2 linked regions of the Humidesulfovibrio mexicanus genome follow. The protein of the gene in region 1 interacts with the protein of each later gene in a pairwise test. Links are inferred from orthologs where the notes say so. Each region holds a gene or a part of one and is shown on either strand. Other genes may lie near its edges.

The links. The genes of interacting proteins can lie anywhere in the genome.
Region 2: the proteins of CHB73_RS12040 (region 1) and def interact in binary tests that used the Escherichia coli proteins (3 or more experiments, as listed by UniProt). The link is inferred for Humidesulfovibrio mexicanus from one-to-one orthologs.

Annotation. Positions count from the first base shown.
Region 1 is NZ_FZOC01000005.1:145,843-153,559, reverse strand. Bases 2,949-5,756 are described here. They hold CHB73_RS12040 (aspartate-semialdehyde dehydrogenase), read right to left. Parts: upstream 4,965-5,756; coding sequence 3,933-4,964; downstream 2,949-3,932. Other genes in these bases: CHB73_RS12035 (methylenetetrahydrofolate reductase), read right to left, coding at 4,977-5,756; CHB73_RS12045 (aminotransferase class IV), read right to left, coding at 2,977-3,915. Outside these bases: CHB73_RS12060 (metallophosphoesterase), read right to left, coding at 1-998; CHB73_RS12055 (hypothetical protein), read left to right, coding at 1,138-1,383; CHB73_RS12050 (benzoate/H(+) symporter BenE family transporter), read right to left, coding at 1,427-2,653; more of CHB73_RS12035, read right to left, coding at 5,757-5,852; CHB73_RS12030 ((deoxy)nucleoside triphosphate pyrophosphohydrolase), read right to left, coding at 6,048-6,449; CHB73_RS12025 (ABC-F family ATP-binding cassette domain-containing protein), read right to left, coding at 6,442-7,717.
Region 2 is NZ_FZOC01000006.1:66,337-71,790, reverse strand. What follows is about bases 2,455-5,454. They hold def (peptide deformylase), read right to left. Parts: upstream 4,207-5,454; coding sequence 3,703-4,206; downstream 2,455-3,702. Other genes in these bases: aspS (aspartate--tRNA ligase), read right to left, coding at 4,207-5,454; fmt (methionyl-tRNA formyltransferase), read right to left, coding at 2,690-3,718; CHB73_RS12605 (DUF116 domain-containing protein), read right to left, coding at 2,455-2,663. In the rest of the region: CHB73_RS12615 (phosphotransferase), read left to right, coding at 1-130; CHB73_RS12610 (DUF2156 domain-containing protein), read right to left, coding at 151-1,848; more of CHB73_RS12605, read right to left, coding at 1,899-2,454. UniProt on the Escherichia coli protein: Removes the formyl group from the N-terminal Met of newly synthesized proteins. Requires at least a dipeptide for an efficient rate of reaction. N-terminal L-methionine is a prerequisite for activity but the enzyme has broad specificity at other positions.

The sequences.
Region 1 (7,717 bases):
CCCATGAACTCGTGGAAGGCGGCGACCACCAGGTAGAAGGGGAACACCTGGCCCCGGTGCGTGTGGCCCGAAAGCGTAAGCTCTATGCCCAGCGGCAGCGCGGCCTCGCGCCAGGCCACCGGCCGGTGGTTCATAAGCACGCCGAAGAGCGCGGGGTCGACCTGCGGCGCAAGGGAGTGGATCTCGTCCACGATCTCGCCCGTCACATCCGCCGCGCGGCCCGGATCGACAATGCCCAGAATCTGGATGCCCGCCTCGGGCAGGCGCACGGACTCGTTGCACAACAGCCGCGCCCCGGCCCACTGGAACACGCGCGCGCTGGCGCCGTCGCCCTCGTAGCGCTCATGATTGCCGAACACGCCGTAGGTCCCCAGGCGCGGCCGCGCCGCCGCCAGCTTTTCCGCCAGGGGCTCCAGGCTGGCCGGGTGGTCGTTCACCACATCGCCCACCAGGAGCAGCAGGTCCGGGTTCTGGGCGCGGATGAGCCGCACCAGCGCGTCCATGCGCGCCGCGCTCACCATGACGCCCAGGTGCAGGTCGCTTGCCGCCACCATGCGCACCGGACGCGCCACCTTGGCCGAGACCATCTGCCGCGAGAGCACGCGCACGTCGCACAGCTCCCAACTGCCGTAGGCCAGCACCAGCGCCGTCAGGCCGAAGGCCAGGCACAAGGCCCGCCAGGACCGGAAAAAGCCCAGCACTCCGGGCGCAAGGAAGCGCGCTGCCAGCTCCGCCAGCAGCAGGCACACCTGGAACAGGAACAGGTACGACACCGCCGCAAAGGTGCCGTAGCCCAGCCACCACATGACCCGCGCGAAGTCCAGGGACCAGGTGTCGGGCATGGCGCGCGTGGAGGCGAGCAGCAGGCTGACCGCCAATCCGTAGGCCATGAGCACCAGCGAGGCGTGGTTGCCCACGCCCACCTGCCGCCGCGCCTGCAAAAGCGAAATGCCCAGCATGAACATGAAGATGGCGGTGAAGACAAGATAGAAGCGCATGGGGACTCCGGCGGTGAGGGTGCAGAAACGCTGAGCTTGGACACAGTAGGTGCGCCGGGGCCGGGCAGTCAAGGCGGGGGCGTTGCGCACGGCGCGGCCTTGGGGCATGATGCCGCGGCACACACTGAAGGAGGCTCCCATGCGACAGCTCTATCTCGTGTACCGCGTCATGTCCGACGGCGACCGCCACCCCGAGACCATCATGGCCCTGGACGAGGACGACCGCAAAAACGCGGCCAAGGCCCTGGACCAGGTCATCGCCGACGATGCGCCCGAGCAGGCCCTGCGCTCCGGCGAACGCTGGGAGTTCGTGCCCCAGGACCTGGCCCCGCTCGCCGACTGGGAGGAGATCGCCCCGCCGGACGCGCGCTCCCTGCCCTACTGAACGCAAGGCCAGGGCGGGAAGCCCCGGCCTGCCCCCTGCTTGGCTAGCTGGCCGGGCTGCGGCGCGCGGTGAGCGCCCAGTCGGCCAGCACGCCGCCAACGAGCCCCCAGAAGGCCGAGCCCACGCCGAACACCGACACGCCGGACACGGTGAGCAGGAAGGTCACCAGCGCGGCCTCGCGCCGGGCCTCGTCGGCCATGGCCTGAGTGAGGCCGTTCTGCAGCGCGCCGAAGAGCGCCAGCCCGGAAATGGCCGCGATGAGTCCCGGCGGCAGCGCCGTGAACAGCCCCACCAGCGTGGCCCCGAAAAGCCCCACTACCAGGTAGGCCAGCCCGCAGGCCACCCCGGCCACGTAGCGCTTGTCCGGGTCGCCGTGAGCCTCCGGCCCCGTGCAGATGGCTGCGGTGATGGCCGCCAGGTTGATGCCGTGGGAGCCGAAGAAGGCCAGCACGGTGGAGAGCGCGCCCGTGGCCGCCACCAGCGGGCCGCCTGGGGTCTTGTACCCTGCCGTGCGCAGCACGCCCAGACCCGTGGCGTTCTGCCCGGTCATGGTGACCATGAACAGCGGCACCCCGAGGCCGATGAGCGCCCCAAGGCTGAAGCGGGGCGCGGTAAGCTCCGGCCGGGCAATGCTGGCCTCCACCAGGGAGAAGTCCAGCAGACCCAGGGCCGCCGCCGCCACAAGCCCGGCCAGCAGGGTGGCCACGATGGCGTAACGCGGCCAGACGCGTTTCATGAGCAGGTAGCAGGCCAACATGGGCGCCACCAGGGCGGGCGTGGCGCGCATGGCCGTGAACACCTCCACCCCGAAGCGGAACAGGATGCCCGCCAGCATGGCCGCCACCACGGCCTGGGGAATGCGCTCCATGAGCGCGCCGAAGAGCCCGGTGGCCCCGAACACGGTGATGGCCACGGCCGCGAACACGAAGGCGCCGATGGCCTCCGGGTAGGGGTAGGCCGTCCAGCCCGCGGCCAAAAGCGCCGCGCCCGGCGTGGACCAGGCGATGATCACCGGCGCGCGGTACACAAGGCTCAGCACCAGCCCGCACAGGCCGGAGCCGATGGAGATGGCCCAGATCCAGCTGGTGAGCTGGTCCGGGGTGAGCTGCGCCTGGCTGGCCGCCTGGAAGATGATGGCCGCAGGGCCGCCGTAGGAGACCACCACGGCGATGATTCCGGCCACCACGGCCGAAAGCGACATGTCGCGCCTGAGGTCGCCCAGGCTGGCCGCCTGCGACAGAACGAGGGTTTTTGGAGAGATTCCGGGCATGGTCGCCTCCCAGTGCGCCTTCCGGGGGAGGAAGGGTTCCGGTGGTACGCCTCCGGCGTCCGATGGATCGGCGGCGGCGCAGCCCAGGCGAGCGGCTGGTGGGGAGACCCGCGCTTCCTCGTGGTTGGCTCCACGGTTTCGCCAGTCACGCGGCCCCTGTATGCGCGTGCTTCTACTTTGGGACGGGCCGAACGTCAAGACGGCTTCGCCTGACCTGGCGGCTCCCTGGTTGCCGCCCCAGCACAGGCCGGAAACGCGCAAGCGCCCGGCCTCCTCCGCTTGCGGAAGAAGCCGGGCGCGGCGTTTTCGTCAACCGGCCGGGGCTAGAAGGCCAGGCCGTTCTGCTTCAGGTCGTCCCGCAGCAGCTCCCGAATGCGCCGGGTCGCCGGGCCGGGCCGGGCGTCGAAGATGGGCTTGCCGTTGTACCGCACGATGCCGATGGCGTCGAAGCTGGTGCCCACCATCATCACCTCGCGGGCGGCGAACAGCTCGTCCTCGCTCACGCCCTTGAAGACCACGGGCATGTCTCCCTTGACCAGGTCCACCGCGCGCATGAGGGTGGTGCCCGCCAGGGAGTTGGTGAACTCCGGAATCACCAGCCGCCCGGCCTCGTCCACCAGGGCCACGTTCTCCGTGGCGCCCTCGGCCAGAAAGCCGTTGGGGCCGAAGCACAGGGGGAAGTCCACGCGGTTGTTCACGGCCTCGCGCTTCATGAGCACGTTGGGCAGGTAGTTGGTGGTCTTGACCGTGGCCATCCAGGCCTGCTTGGCCGGTATGGAGGTGCGCATGGCCGTGGCGCCCTTCTCGAACGCGCTCTCCGGCCGCAGGTGCAGGCGGTAGGCCACAATGTACAGGCTCGGCACCGGGCTTTCGTAGGGGTCGAGCCCGAAGCCGCCCGGCCCGCGCCCCAAAAGCACGCGGATCAAACCATCGGGCTCGTTGCCCGCGGCCGCGACCTCGACGACGGCCTCTTTCAACTCCTGCCAGGAGCACGGCGGCTCCAGGTGGATGGCTTGGCAGGAGATCTTCATGCGCCGGATGTGCGCATCCAGCTGGTACAGCTTGCGGCCCTCGTACTTGAGCGACTCGAACACGCCGTCGCCCCTGTGGACCAGATGGTCGTCCCAGGGCATGAGCATGAGCCGGGCGTCGGTGCCGATGACCCCCACGCGGTGGTCGTAGAAGGCGAGCACCTCCTCGGTCCCGGGCCGTATGGCCTCCAGCAGGGCCTCCAGGTAGTCCGTGGAATCCGCAACGCGCATATGGGCTCCCCGCCGCCTTACGACGGCACCCGCAACAGATTGCGGCGGAGGAGTTCCTCGCCGATCTGCACGGCGTTTGTGGCCGCGCCCTTGCGGATGTTGTCGGCCACGACCCACAGGTTGATGCCGTTCTCGATGGACTCGTCCTCGCGGATGCGGCCCACGAACACGTCGTCCTGGCCGGCGGCGTTCACGGCCATGGGGTAGATCTTCTTCTCGGGGAAGTCCTCCACGATGATGCCCGGCGCGCTGGCCAGAATCTGGCGGACCTCTTCAACCGTAAGCTTCTTCTCGGTCTCGATGTTCACGGACTCCGAGTGGCCATAGAAGACGGGCACGCGCACGGTGGTGGCCGTGACGCGGATGGAGTCGTCGCCCATGATCTTCTTGGTCTCGTTGACCATTTTCATCTCTTCCTTGGTATACCCGTTGTCCAGGAACACATCGATCTGCGGCAGGCAGTTGAAGGCGATCTGGTAGGGGTACACCTTGGGCTCGATTTCCTTGCCGTTCATGAGCCGGACCACCTGGCCCTCCAGCTCGGCGATGGCCTTCTGCCCGGTGCCGGACACGGCCTGGTAGGTGGAGACCACGATGCGCTTGATCCTGGCCACGTCGTGCAGGGGCTTCAGGGCCACCACCATCTGGATGGTGGAGCAATTGGGGTTGGCGATGATGCCCTTGTGCCAGGAAAGATCGTTGGGGTTCACCTCCGGCACCACCAGCGGGCACTTCGGGTCCATGCGCCAGGCGCTGGAGTTGTCCACCACCACGCAGCCTGCCTTGGCCGCCAGCGGGGCGAACTTCTCGGAGGTGCTCCCGCCCGCGGAGAACAGCGCCAGGTCGAACCCGGCGAAGGAGTCCTCTTTCAGCTCGCGCACGGTGAGCTCGGCGCCCTTGAACTCCACCTTGCTGCCCGCGCTGCGCGAGGAGGCGAAGGGCACCACCTCGGCCGCGGGGAACTCGCGCTGGGCCAGCACCTCAAGCATTTCACGGCCAACGGCGCCGGTAGCGCCCACCACTGCCACTTTGGGATTCTTCGCGCTCATGTTGCACTCCGTTTATGGAAAGGTGATCTTGTCGACGATTGCAAGGCAGGCCTCGGCCCGGTTCAGCGTGTACAGATGCACGCCCGGAACGCCCGCGTCGATGAGGCCCTGCACCTGCGCCACGGCGCGCGCAAGGCCAAGCGCGCGCACGGCCTCGTCGCCGCCCGCGGCAAAGGCGCGCTCCAACTCCTCGTAGAAGCCGCCGAACACCGCCCGGCCATTCAGGGTGGCGATGAACTCCGCGCTCTTCATGCTCAATATGGGCATGACCCCCGGCAGCACCGGCACGGTGACGCCGCGTTCGCGCAGGCGCTTCACGTAGGTCAAAAACAGCTCGTTCTCAAAAAAGAGCTGGCTCACCACGAACTGGCCGCCCGCGTCCACCTTGTGCCGCACCCATTTGAGGTCGTCGTCCAGGCTGGCCGACTCCGGGTGCATGGTGGGAATGCCCGCCACGCCGATGCCCATGGCCGGAAACTCCGTGCGGATGAAGCGCACCAGGTCCGAGGCGTGCTGGAACTCCTGGCCTTCGAAGCGGAAGTCCGGGTTGTTCTTGGGCGGGTCGCCGCGAAGCGCCAACACGTTGTCTATGCCCGCCCGGCTGATGGCTTCGAGAAAACCGCGCAGGGCTGCGGACGACGCGCCCACGCAGGTCAGGTGCGCCATGGGCTCAAGGTCCAGCTCGCGCTTGAGGTGGGTGACCACGTCAAGCGTGTTGGCCTGGGTGCCGCCGCCCGCGCCATAGGTCACCGAGACGAACAGAGGGTTCACGGCCTTGAGCTTCTCCACCTCGGCAAAAAACCTGGGCCAGGTCTCCCGCTCCTTGGGGGGAAAGAACTCAAGGGAAAAGAACGGCTTCCGTGTGGGGATAAGTTCCGCGATCTGCAAGCGTTTCCGCTCCTTGCTGGTTGCGCGCCAAGATTGGGGGGACTCCGGGGTGGGCGCAGAAATTGAGTGCATACTCCTTCTCGCGGCGGGGCGCAATGCGTGGGCCGCAGGGGCGGAAACGAAAGGCGCTGGGACGGGGAAGGCAAAGGGGCCGGACCGCCAGGCGGCCTGCCGGGGAAGCGCCTGGGCGCGCCCTCAAAGGGGCCAGCAAAGCGCGGGCACGATGTCCGCGTTGGCGGGCAGAAAAATGGATGCGTCCGCCTGACCGGGAGTGAACCAGGCGAAGCGCTGCCCCTCGCGGGGGATGACCTCGCCGGTGAAGTCCGTGACGTGGAAGAAATGCAGAAGCACCGGCCCTTGCGGATAGTCGAAGCGTTTCTCGCGCCAGAAGGCGAGCCGCGTGGCCGTGAAGGAGAGCTCCTCCTCAAGCTCGCGCACCAGCGCGGCCGCTAGGCTCTCGCCCGGCTCCACCTTGCCGCCGGGGAACTCCCACCAGCCCGCGTGCGCCTTGCCCGCAGGGCGCTCCACTCCAAGGAAGCGCCCGTCCCGCCAGACCACGCCCGCAACCACGAGAAGCGCGCCGCTGGCGTCAACCATCGAGGTCCGCCCCCATCTTCGCCTGCACCTGGGCCATCTGCTCCTCCAGGGCGGCCATGCGCTCCATGAGCTTCTCCGCCCAGTCGGACACCTCGCGGTACTGGCTGTTCACGGCCAGGGCGTCGCCGCCGCTCTCGTAGGTGGCGGGGTCGTTCATCTTGGCCTCCAGCTCGCCCTGCTCCCCAAGCACGCGCTCCAGATCCTTCTCGCACTTGGCGTATTCGTCGCGCAGGGGCTTCAGGGCGCGGGACAGGGCGTTGCGCCTGTCCGCCAGCTTGCGTTTCTCCTCCTTGGAAAGCCGCCGCGCGCCCTGCTCGTCGTCATCCGGCTGGGGTGCGGCCTGCGCCGAAGCGTTGGCCGTGGCCTGGGCGGCGGGGACGCCTTCCGGCTTCCTGGCCTCGCGCCGGGCGCCAAGACGGGCCTCGGCAAGGGCGGCGCGGCGCTTGGCGTCGTAGGCCTCGAAGCCCTCGTGGTGCTGCACCAGGCCCTCCGGCCCAAGGGACCAGATTTCCTCGGCCACCTCGGCCAGCAGGTGCCGGTCGTGCGCCACCATGAAGATGGTGCCCTCGAAGTCCTTGAGGGCGGCCACCAGCCCCTCGCGGGTCTCCAAGTCCAGGTGGTTGGTGGGCTCGTCCAGAATGAGCAGGTTGGCCCGGCCCAGGAACAGGCTGGCCATGACGAGTCGGCTCTTCTCCCCGCCGGAAAGAGCGGCCACGGGGCGCTCGAAGTAGCCCTCGCCCAGCAGGAAGAGCCCCAGCACGCCCATGAGCTGCTCCTCCGTGCACTTGGGGTCGCACAGGCGGCGCATTTCGCCCATCACCGTGCCCGTGGGCCGAAGGATCTCGGTCTGGTGCTGGCTGAAATAGCCCACTTGGGTGGCCGGGCCCAGTTTGGCGTAGCCGTGGGTGGGCGCAAGCATTCCCATAAGCACCTTGAGCAGCGTGGACTTGCCCGCGCCGTTTGGCGCCACCAGGGCGATCTTGCGGCCGCGGAAGATCTGGAAATTGAGCCTGGGCCACAGGACGCGGCCGTGGCGGCTGTCGTAGTTGAACTCCAGGTCCACGGCGTTCACCGCGACCTTGTCGCCGCGCGGGGGCTCCGGCAGGCGGAAGGACAGCCTGCGCCCGGCGCGGCCGCCCAAGGCGTCGCCCTTGAGCCGGTCCAACTCGTCCTGCAGCTTCTCCACCTTTTTGAGCTTGCTCTGGGCCTGGGCGGCCTTGCGCGCCTTGACCCGGAAGCGCCGGATGAACTCCTGCTCGTGGTCGATG
Region 2 (5,454 bases), on another replicon or contig:
GCGGCTGGGCTGGCTGTCGGAATGGCTGCGGGCCGGGGACGCCGAGCTGCTGGCCCTTGAGCTGGACTACCTGGACATTCTGTTGGCCGAGCGCGAGGCCCTGGCCGGGCTGTGGAGCGCCGGGGCCTGAGGCCCTCCGGCCCTGCGCGGTTAGCCTTTCGCGTTTTTCCGGGCCCTCCGCCACATCCACCAGCGCAGGGCCGCGAAGCCCAGGCCCAGGGTCAGCAGGTGGTGCAGGGCCAGCCAGCTGTGCCGGGCGAAGCAGATGAACAGCCCGTACAGGGCGAAGGGCAGCAGGATGGACCGCCACTGGCGGAGCAGGGCGGCCAGGGCCCCGGCCATGGCGAATACGGCGTTGCTGGAGCCGTAGTCCACCTCGGCCAGGGTGGCGGCCCAGGCCTGCGGGGCGGACCAGCTGAGCAGCGCCCAGCACAGGGCGTGGGTGAGGGGGTTGGAGAGCCAGAGCCCGGCGGCCAGAAGCAGCAGGTAGGGCCGCAGGCCAAGCAGGGCCTCGATGACGGCCCCGAAAAGCAGAAAGGAGAGCTGGTCGCCCAGCAGATGCAGCCAGTGGTTGTGGAACAGCGGCCCCAGCAGCACGCCCTGCCAGGTGACCGCGCCGGGCACGTAGCCCGAGGCGTGGTACAGGGCGTCCAGGGGCGGCCAGGCAAGCCGGGCCAGGTGCAGGCCCATGAACAGCGGCGCCAGCAGGCAGGTAAGCCAGGTGCGGCGCAGCAGTTCCGCCGGACTGCCGGGGATGATCTCCGCTGGCGGATGGGCCAGCACGGGCAGGGCCTTGGGCGCAAGCTCCACCCCTCCGCTGGCGGCGGCCAGATGCAGGAAGGGGCGGAGCAGGCCTTGCGGGAAGTGGGCGCGCAGGGCGTCGCGAAGGGCCGTGCACAGCCTGGGGCAGGTGGAGGCGAGGAAGAGCGGCTCCCAGGCCGTGGGCGAGAACTTGTCCTTGAACTCCGCCAGGGAGCGGAAGTCGTAGCCCCAGGTCCAGCGGCGATGGAGCAGGGAGAGCAGGCGCGAGCCCGGCGCCTGCGGCGCGATGCGCGCCAGCGGGGCCATGCCCAGCCGCGCCTCGGCCACGCCCTCCGCGGCCAGCAGGCGCATGGTCTCGATGAGCAGCAGTTCCCCGGCCCCGGCCCTGGCGTCCGGCCTGCGGGGCATGTCCTGGAAGTAATAGGCCAGCACGCGGCCTTGTCGGCACACCGGCGCGGCGGCGATGAAGCCCTGCAGCCGCCCGCGCACGCGCAGCAGGAAGTAGCGCTTGGACTCCTGCTGGGCAAAGGGCTCCACCCGGGCCAGAAAGCCCAGGGGCAGGCAGCATTTTTGCGCCAGCCACAGCGCGGCCACCTCGTCCATCTCCGTGCGCAGGGTCTGGATTTCGGGCTTCGGCAGGGCGGAGAGCTCCAGCTCCGAGACCTCGGCCCCGCGCCGCGCCAGGGCCTGCGCCACCCTGTGCCGGGCGTAGGGATCCTGCCCGGGCGCGAAGTACTCGGCCAGGCGGAACACCGGCTCGCTGCCGATCTGCCAGACGTGGAAGCCCAGGCCGCGCAGTTGGTCCGCCAGGTCCTGGCCCAGGGGCAGGGCCGCCAGCCGCCTGCCCTCAAAGGCCGCTTCGCGCGCCAGCTCCGCCAGCATTGCGGCGCGGTCCTCCGTTGCGGCCAGGGGCTCGCTGGCCGCCACCAGCGCGGCGGGAAGCGTCACGACCCGGACCAGTCCTTGCCGCCCCTGGACGCGGCGCGTCTCGAACTGTGCGCCAAGGGTCGCCAGGGAGCTGGTGCGGTCGCCGAAGCGGCGGAAACAGTCGTGCGGCGGGGCGTCGGTGAGGGTGCGGTCCAGCATTGTTGCAACATACGTATACGCTGGCGACGACGCAAGGGGCCGGGCGGAAATTAGCCCGGTATCAAGAAGCGCTTGAGCGCGGCCTCCAGGCGGTCCAGGGGCACGGTGGTGTCCAGGCAGGGGCCGTTGGGCCGTTCGTTCAGCACGCCAAAGACCGGCAGGGGGTAGGTGTCCTGGATGCCGGAGGACAGGTCGCGGTAGCAGGCCACGGCGATGATGATGGCCGGGCGCTTCTGCACCACGATGCGCCGGGCGATGGTGCCGCCGGTGGCGATGGCCAGGTGCACGCCGTAGCGGTCGCGCAGGTCGATGAGCCCGGAGATGGGGCACAGGCCGCAGCGGCGGCAGTTGTCGATGTCGTAGGTGAGGCGCATGTCGCAGCGGCTGTTCTGCAGGCAGTGCGGCATGAGCAACAGGATGCGCGAGGGCTCGAAGCGGCCCAGCTCGCGCAGGACGAGTTCGTTGTTCACCTTGATGAAGGAGGTGTGGATGTCCTCCTTGGAGAAGCCGAGGCTGCGGCCGAGTAAGCTCATGAGGGGCAAAAGCAGCTTGACCGTCACCCCGCGCACGCGGCCCACCAGGGGCAGGGGCCGCTTTATGGCGATGCTGAGCAGCAGGCCCAGGCAGGCCCAGACCACCAGCAACAGCAGCAGGCCCACCACCGCGCCCAGCACCCAGGGCGCGGCCGGGTGGATGTTGGTGAGGCCCACATAGGGCACCACCCACAACAGCACCAGAAAGGCGCACACCAGGGCGCAGGTGCTGCAGATGAGCCCTACGAACAGGCGTTTGCGGGTGCCGATGGCGCCGTCCACGCGTCCCCCTGGCGGCCTGTGGGGCGCTAGCCCTGGCAGGTTTTGAGGTAGCCGCAGGCGAAGGCCTGGGCGTCCTGCGGTTTCTTGCCCCGGGGGGTGATGCGCGGGGTCAGGTACAGTCTGTCCGCGCAGGCGATGGCGAGCCTGCCCGCCACGACGCCCAGGATGCTCCCCGGTTTGGTTCCGGCCGGAACCTCCCCGCCGATGCTCCCCGGCTCGATGGACAGGCGCAGGGTCTTGCCCGGTGCCTGCTCCCAGTCGAAGAATGCGCCGGGCCAGGGGTGCATGGCGCGGATGTGGTTGTGCACGGCTTGGGCCTCGCGACCCCAGTCGATGCGGCCCTCGTCCTTGGTGAGCTTGGCCGCGTGGGTCACGCGCGTTTCGTCCTGGGGCAGCAGCATGAGCCGTCCCAGGGGCAGGCGCGAGAGGGCCTCGATGAGGGCATCCGCGCCAAGCTGCGCCAGCTCGTCGTGCAGGGTTCCCGCGTGGTCGGCCTCGGCGATGCGCAGGGCGCGCTGGAGCAGGATGGGCCCGGAGTCGAGGCCGAGCTCCATTTTCATGATGGTGATGCCCGTCACCAGGTCGCCCGCCTCCAGGCAGCGCTGGATGGGCGCGGCCCCGCGCCAGCGCGGCAGCAGCGAGGCGTGCACGTTCATGGGCATGAGCCTGGGCGCGTCCAGAACGCTTTGCGGCAGAATGAGCCCGTAGGCCGCCACGGCCAGCACGTCGAAGGAGAGCGCCCGCAGGGCGTCCACATCGGCCTGGGCCTTGAAGTTCAGGGGCTGGCGCACCTCTATGCCCGCGGCCTGCGCGGCCAGCTTTACGGGCGAGGGCTTGCACTCCTGGCCGCGTCCGCAGGGGCGGTCGGGCTGGGTGTACGCGCAGACCACCGTGGCGCCGGGCCAGGCCAAAAGCGCGTTCAGGCTGGCGGCGGCGAAGTCCGGCGTGCCCATGAACACCACCTTGAGCGGCGGCGAGGGCACGGGGAACTCCGGCGCGGATTCCGGCACGAGGTTGTCCTCGTAGGATTCCAGGCCGTTTAGTCCTTGCGCCATTTCTTGACCTTGGTTTCGTACATGGTGCGCTTGAGGCGGCTGGCGTGGTCCAGCAGCGTCCTGCCGTCCAGGTGGTCGATCTCGTGCTGCAGGATGATGGCCAGCAGGCCCTCGCCCGCCACTTCCACCTCTTCGCCCTTTTCGTTCAGCCCGCGCACGGCGACGCGCTCATAGCGTTTGAGCTTGCACGAGAAGGTCGGCAGCGACAGGCAGGACTCCTCGGAATCGCGCTGGCCCTCCCGCGTGACGAACACCGGGTTCACCAGCACCATGGGCTTCTTGCGCTCCTTGGGGCCGGTCTCGTCCAGGGTGATGATGCGCAGGCTCTTGTTCACCTGGGGCGCGGCAAGGCCCACCCCGTCGCCTTCGTACATGGTTTCCAGCATGTCGGCGATGAACTGGCTGATCTCGGGCGTGATCTCGGCCACGGGGTCGGCCACGCGGGACAGCACCGGATGGGGATAGGTGACGATGGGCAGCTTGGCCATCTACGCCTCGCTCTTTTGCTGCTCTGCCGGGGCTTCCGCAGGCTTTTCCCTGAGCTGTATGCCCAGCTCGCGCAGCTGCTTTTTGCCCACGACGTTGGGGGCCTCGGTCATCAGGCAGGTGGCCTTCTGGGTCTTGGGGAAGGCGATGACGTCGCGGATGCTCTTGGCCCCGGTGAGGATCATGATAATGCGGTCCAGGCCGAAGGCAATGCCTCCGTGCGGGGGCGCGCCGAATTTCAGGGCCTCGATGAGGAAGCCGAACTTCTCCTCGGCCTCCTCGTCGCCGATGCCCAGGGCCTGGAACATGGCTTTCTGCGCGGCCGGGGTGTGGATGCGGATGGAGCCGCCGCCGATCTCGGAGCCGTTCAGCACCAGGTCGTAGGCGCGCGCCAGGGCCCCGCCCGGATCGCTGGCGATGGTCTCCATCTGGCCCGGCTGGGGCGAGGTGAAGGGGTGGTGCTTGGCCACCCAGCGCTTGTCCTCGGGGTCGTATTCCAGCAGGGGGAAGTCCGTCACCCAAAGCGGGGCGAAGGCCTTTTCGTCGATGAGGCCGAAGCGCTCGCCCAGTTTCAGGCGCAGGTTGCCCAGCGCCGCGTTGGCCACGTCTTCGGGCGCGGCCTGGAAGAACACGATGTCGCCGTTCTGCATTCCCAGGCGCTCGGCCAGGGCCTTCTTTTCATCCTCGGAGAAGAACTTGACGATGGGCGACTGCCACTCGCCGTCCTCCTTGACCTTGATCCAGGCCAGCCCCTGCGCGCCGTAGATCTTGACGAACTCGGTGTAGTCGTCGATCTCCTTGCGGGAGAGCTCCAGCCCACCCGCCACGCGCAGGGCCTTCAGGCAGGGCGCGGCCGCGAAGACCTTGAAGCCGCCGCCCGCGAAGATGTCCTTCACGTCCACCAGCTTGAGCTCGAAACGGATGTCCGGCTTGTCCGAGCCGTATTCGTCCATGGCCTGCCTGTAGGTCATGCGCGGGAAGGCCTCGGGCAGCGCCGCGCCGATGGTCTCCTTGAAGAGCGTGCGCACCAGCCCCTCGGCCATGCCCATGATCTGCTCCTCGTCCGGGAAGCTCATCTCGATGTCGATCTGGGTGAATTCGGGTTGTCTGTCGGCGCGCAAGTCTTCGTCGCGGAAGCACTTGACGATCTGGAAGTAGCGGTCGAGCCCGGCCACCATCAAGAGCTGCTTGAAAATCTGCGGGCTCTGCGGCAGGGCGTAGAACATGCCCTGGGACAGGCGGCTGGGCAC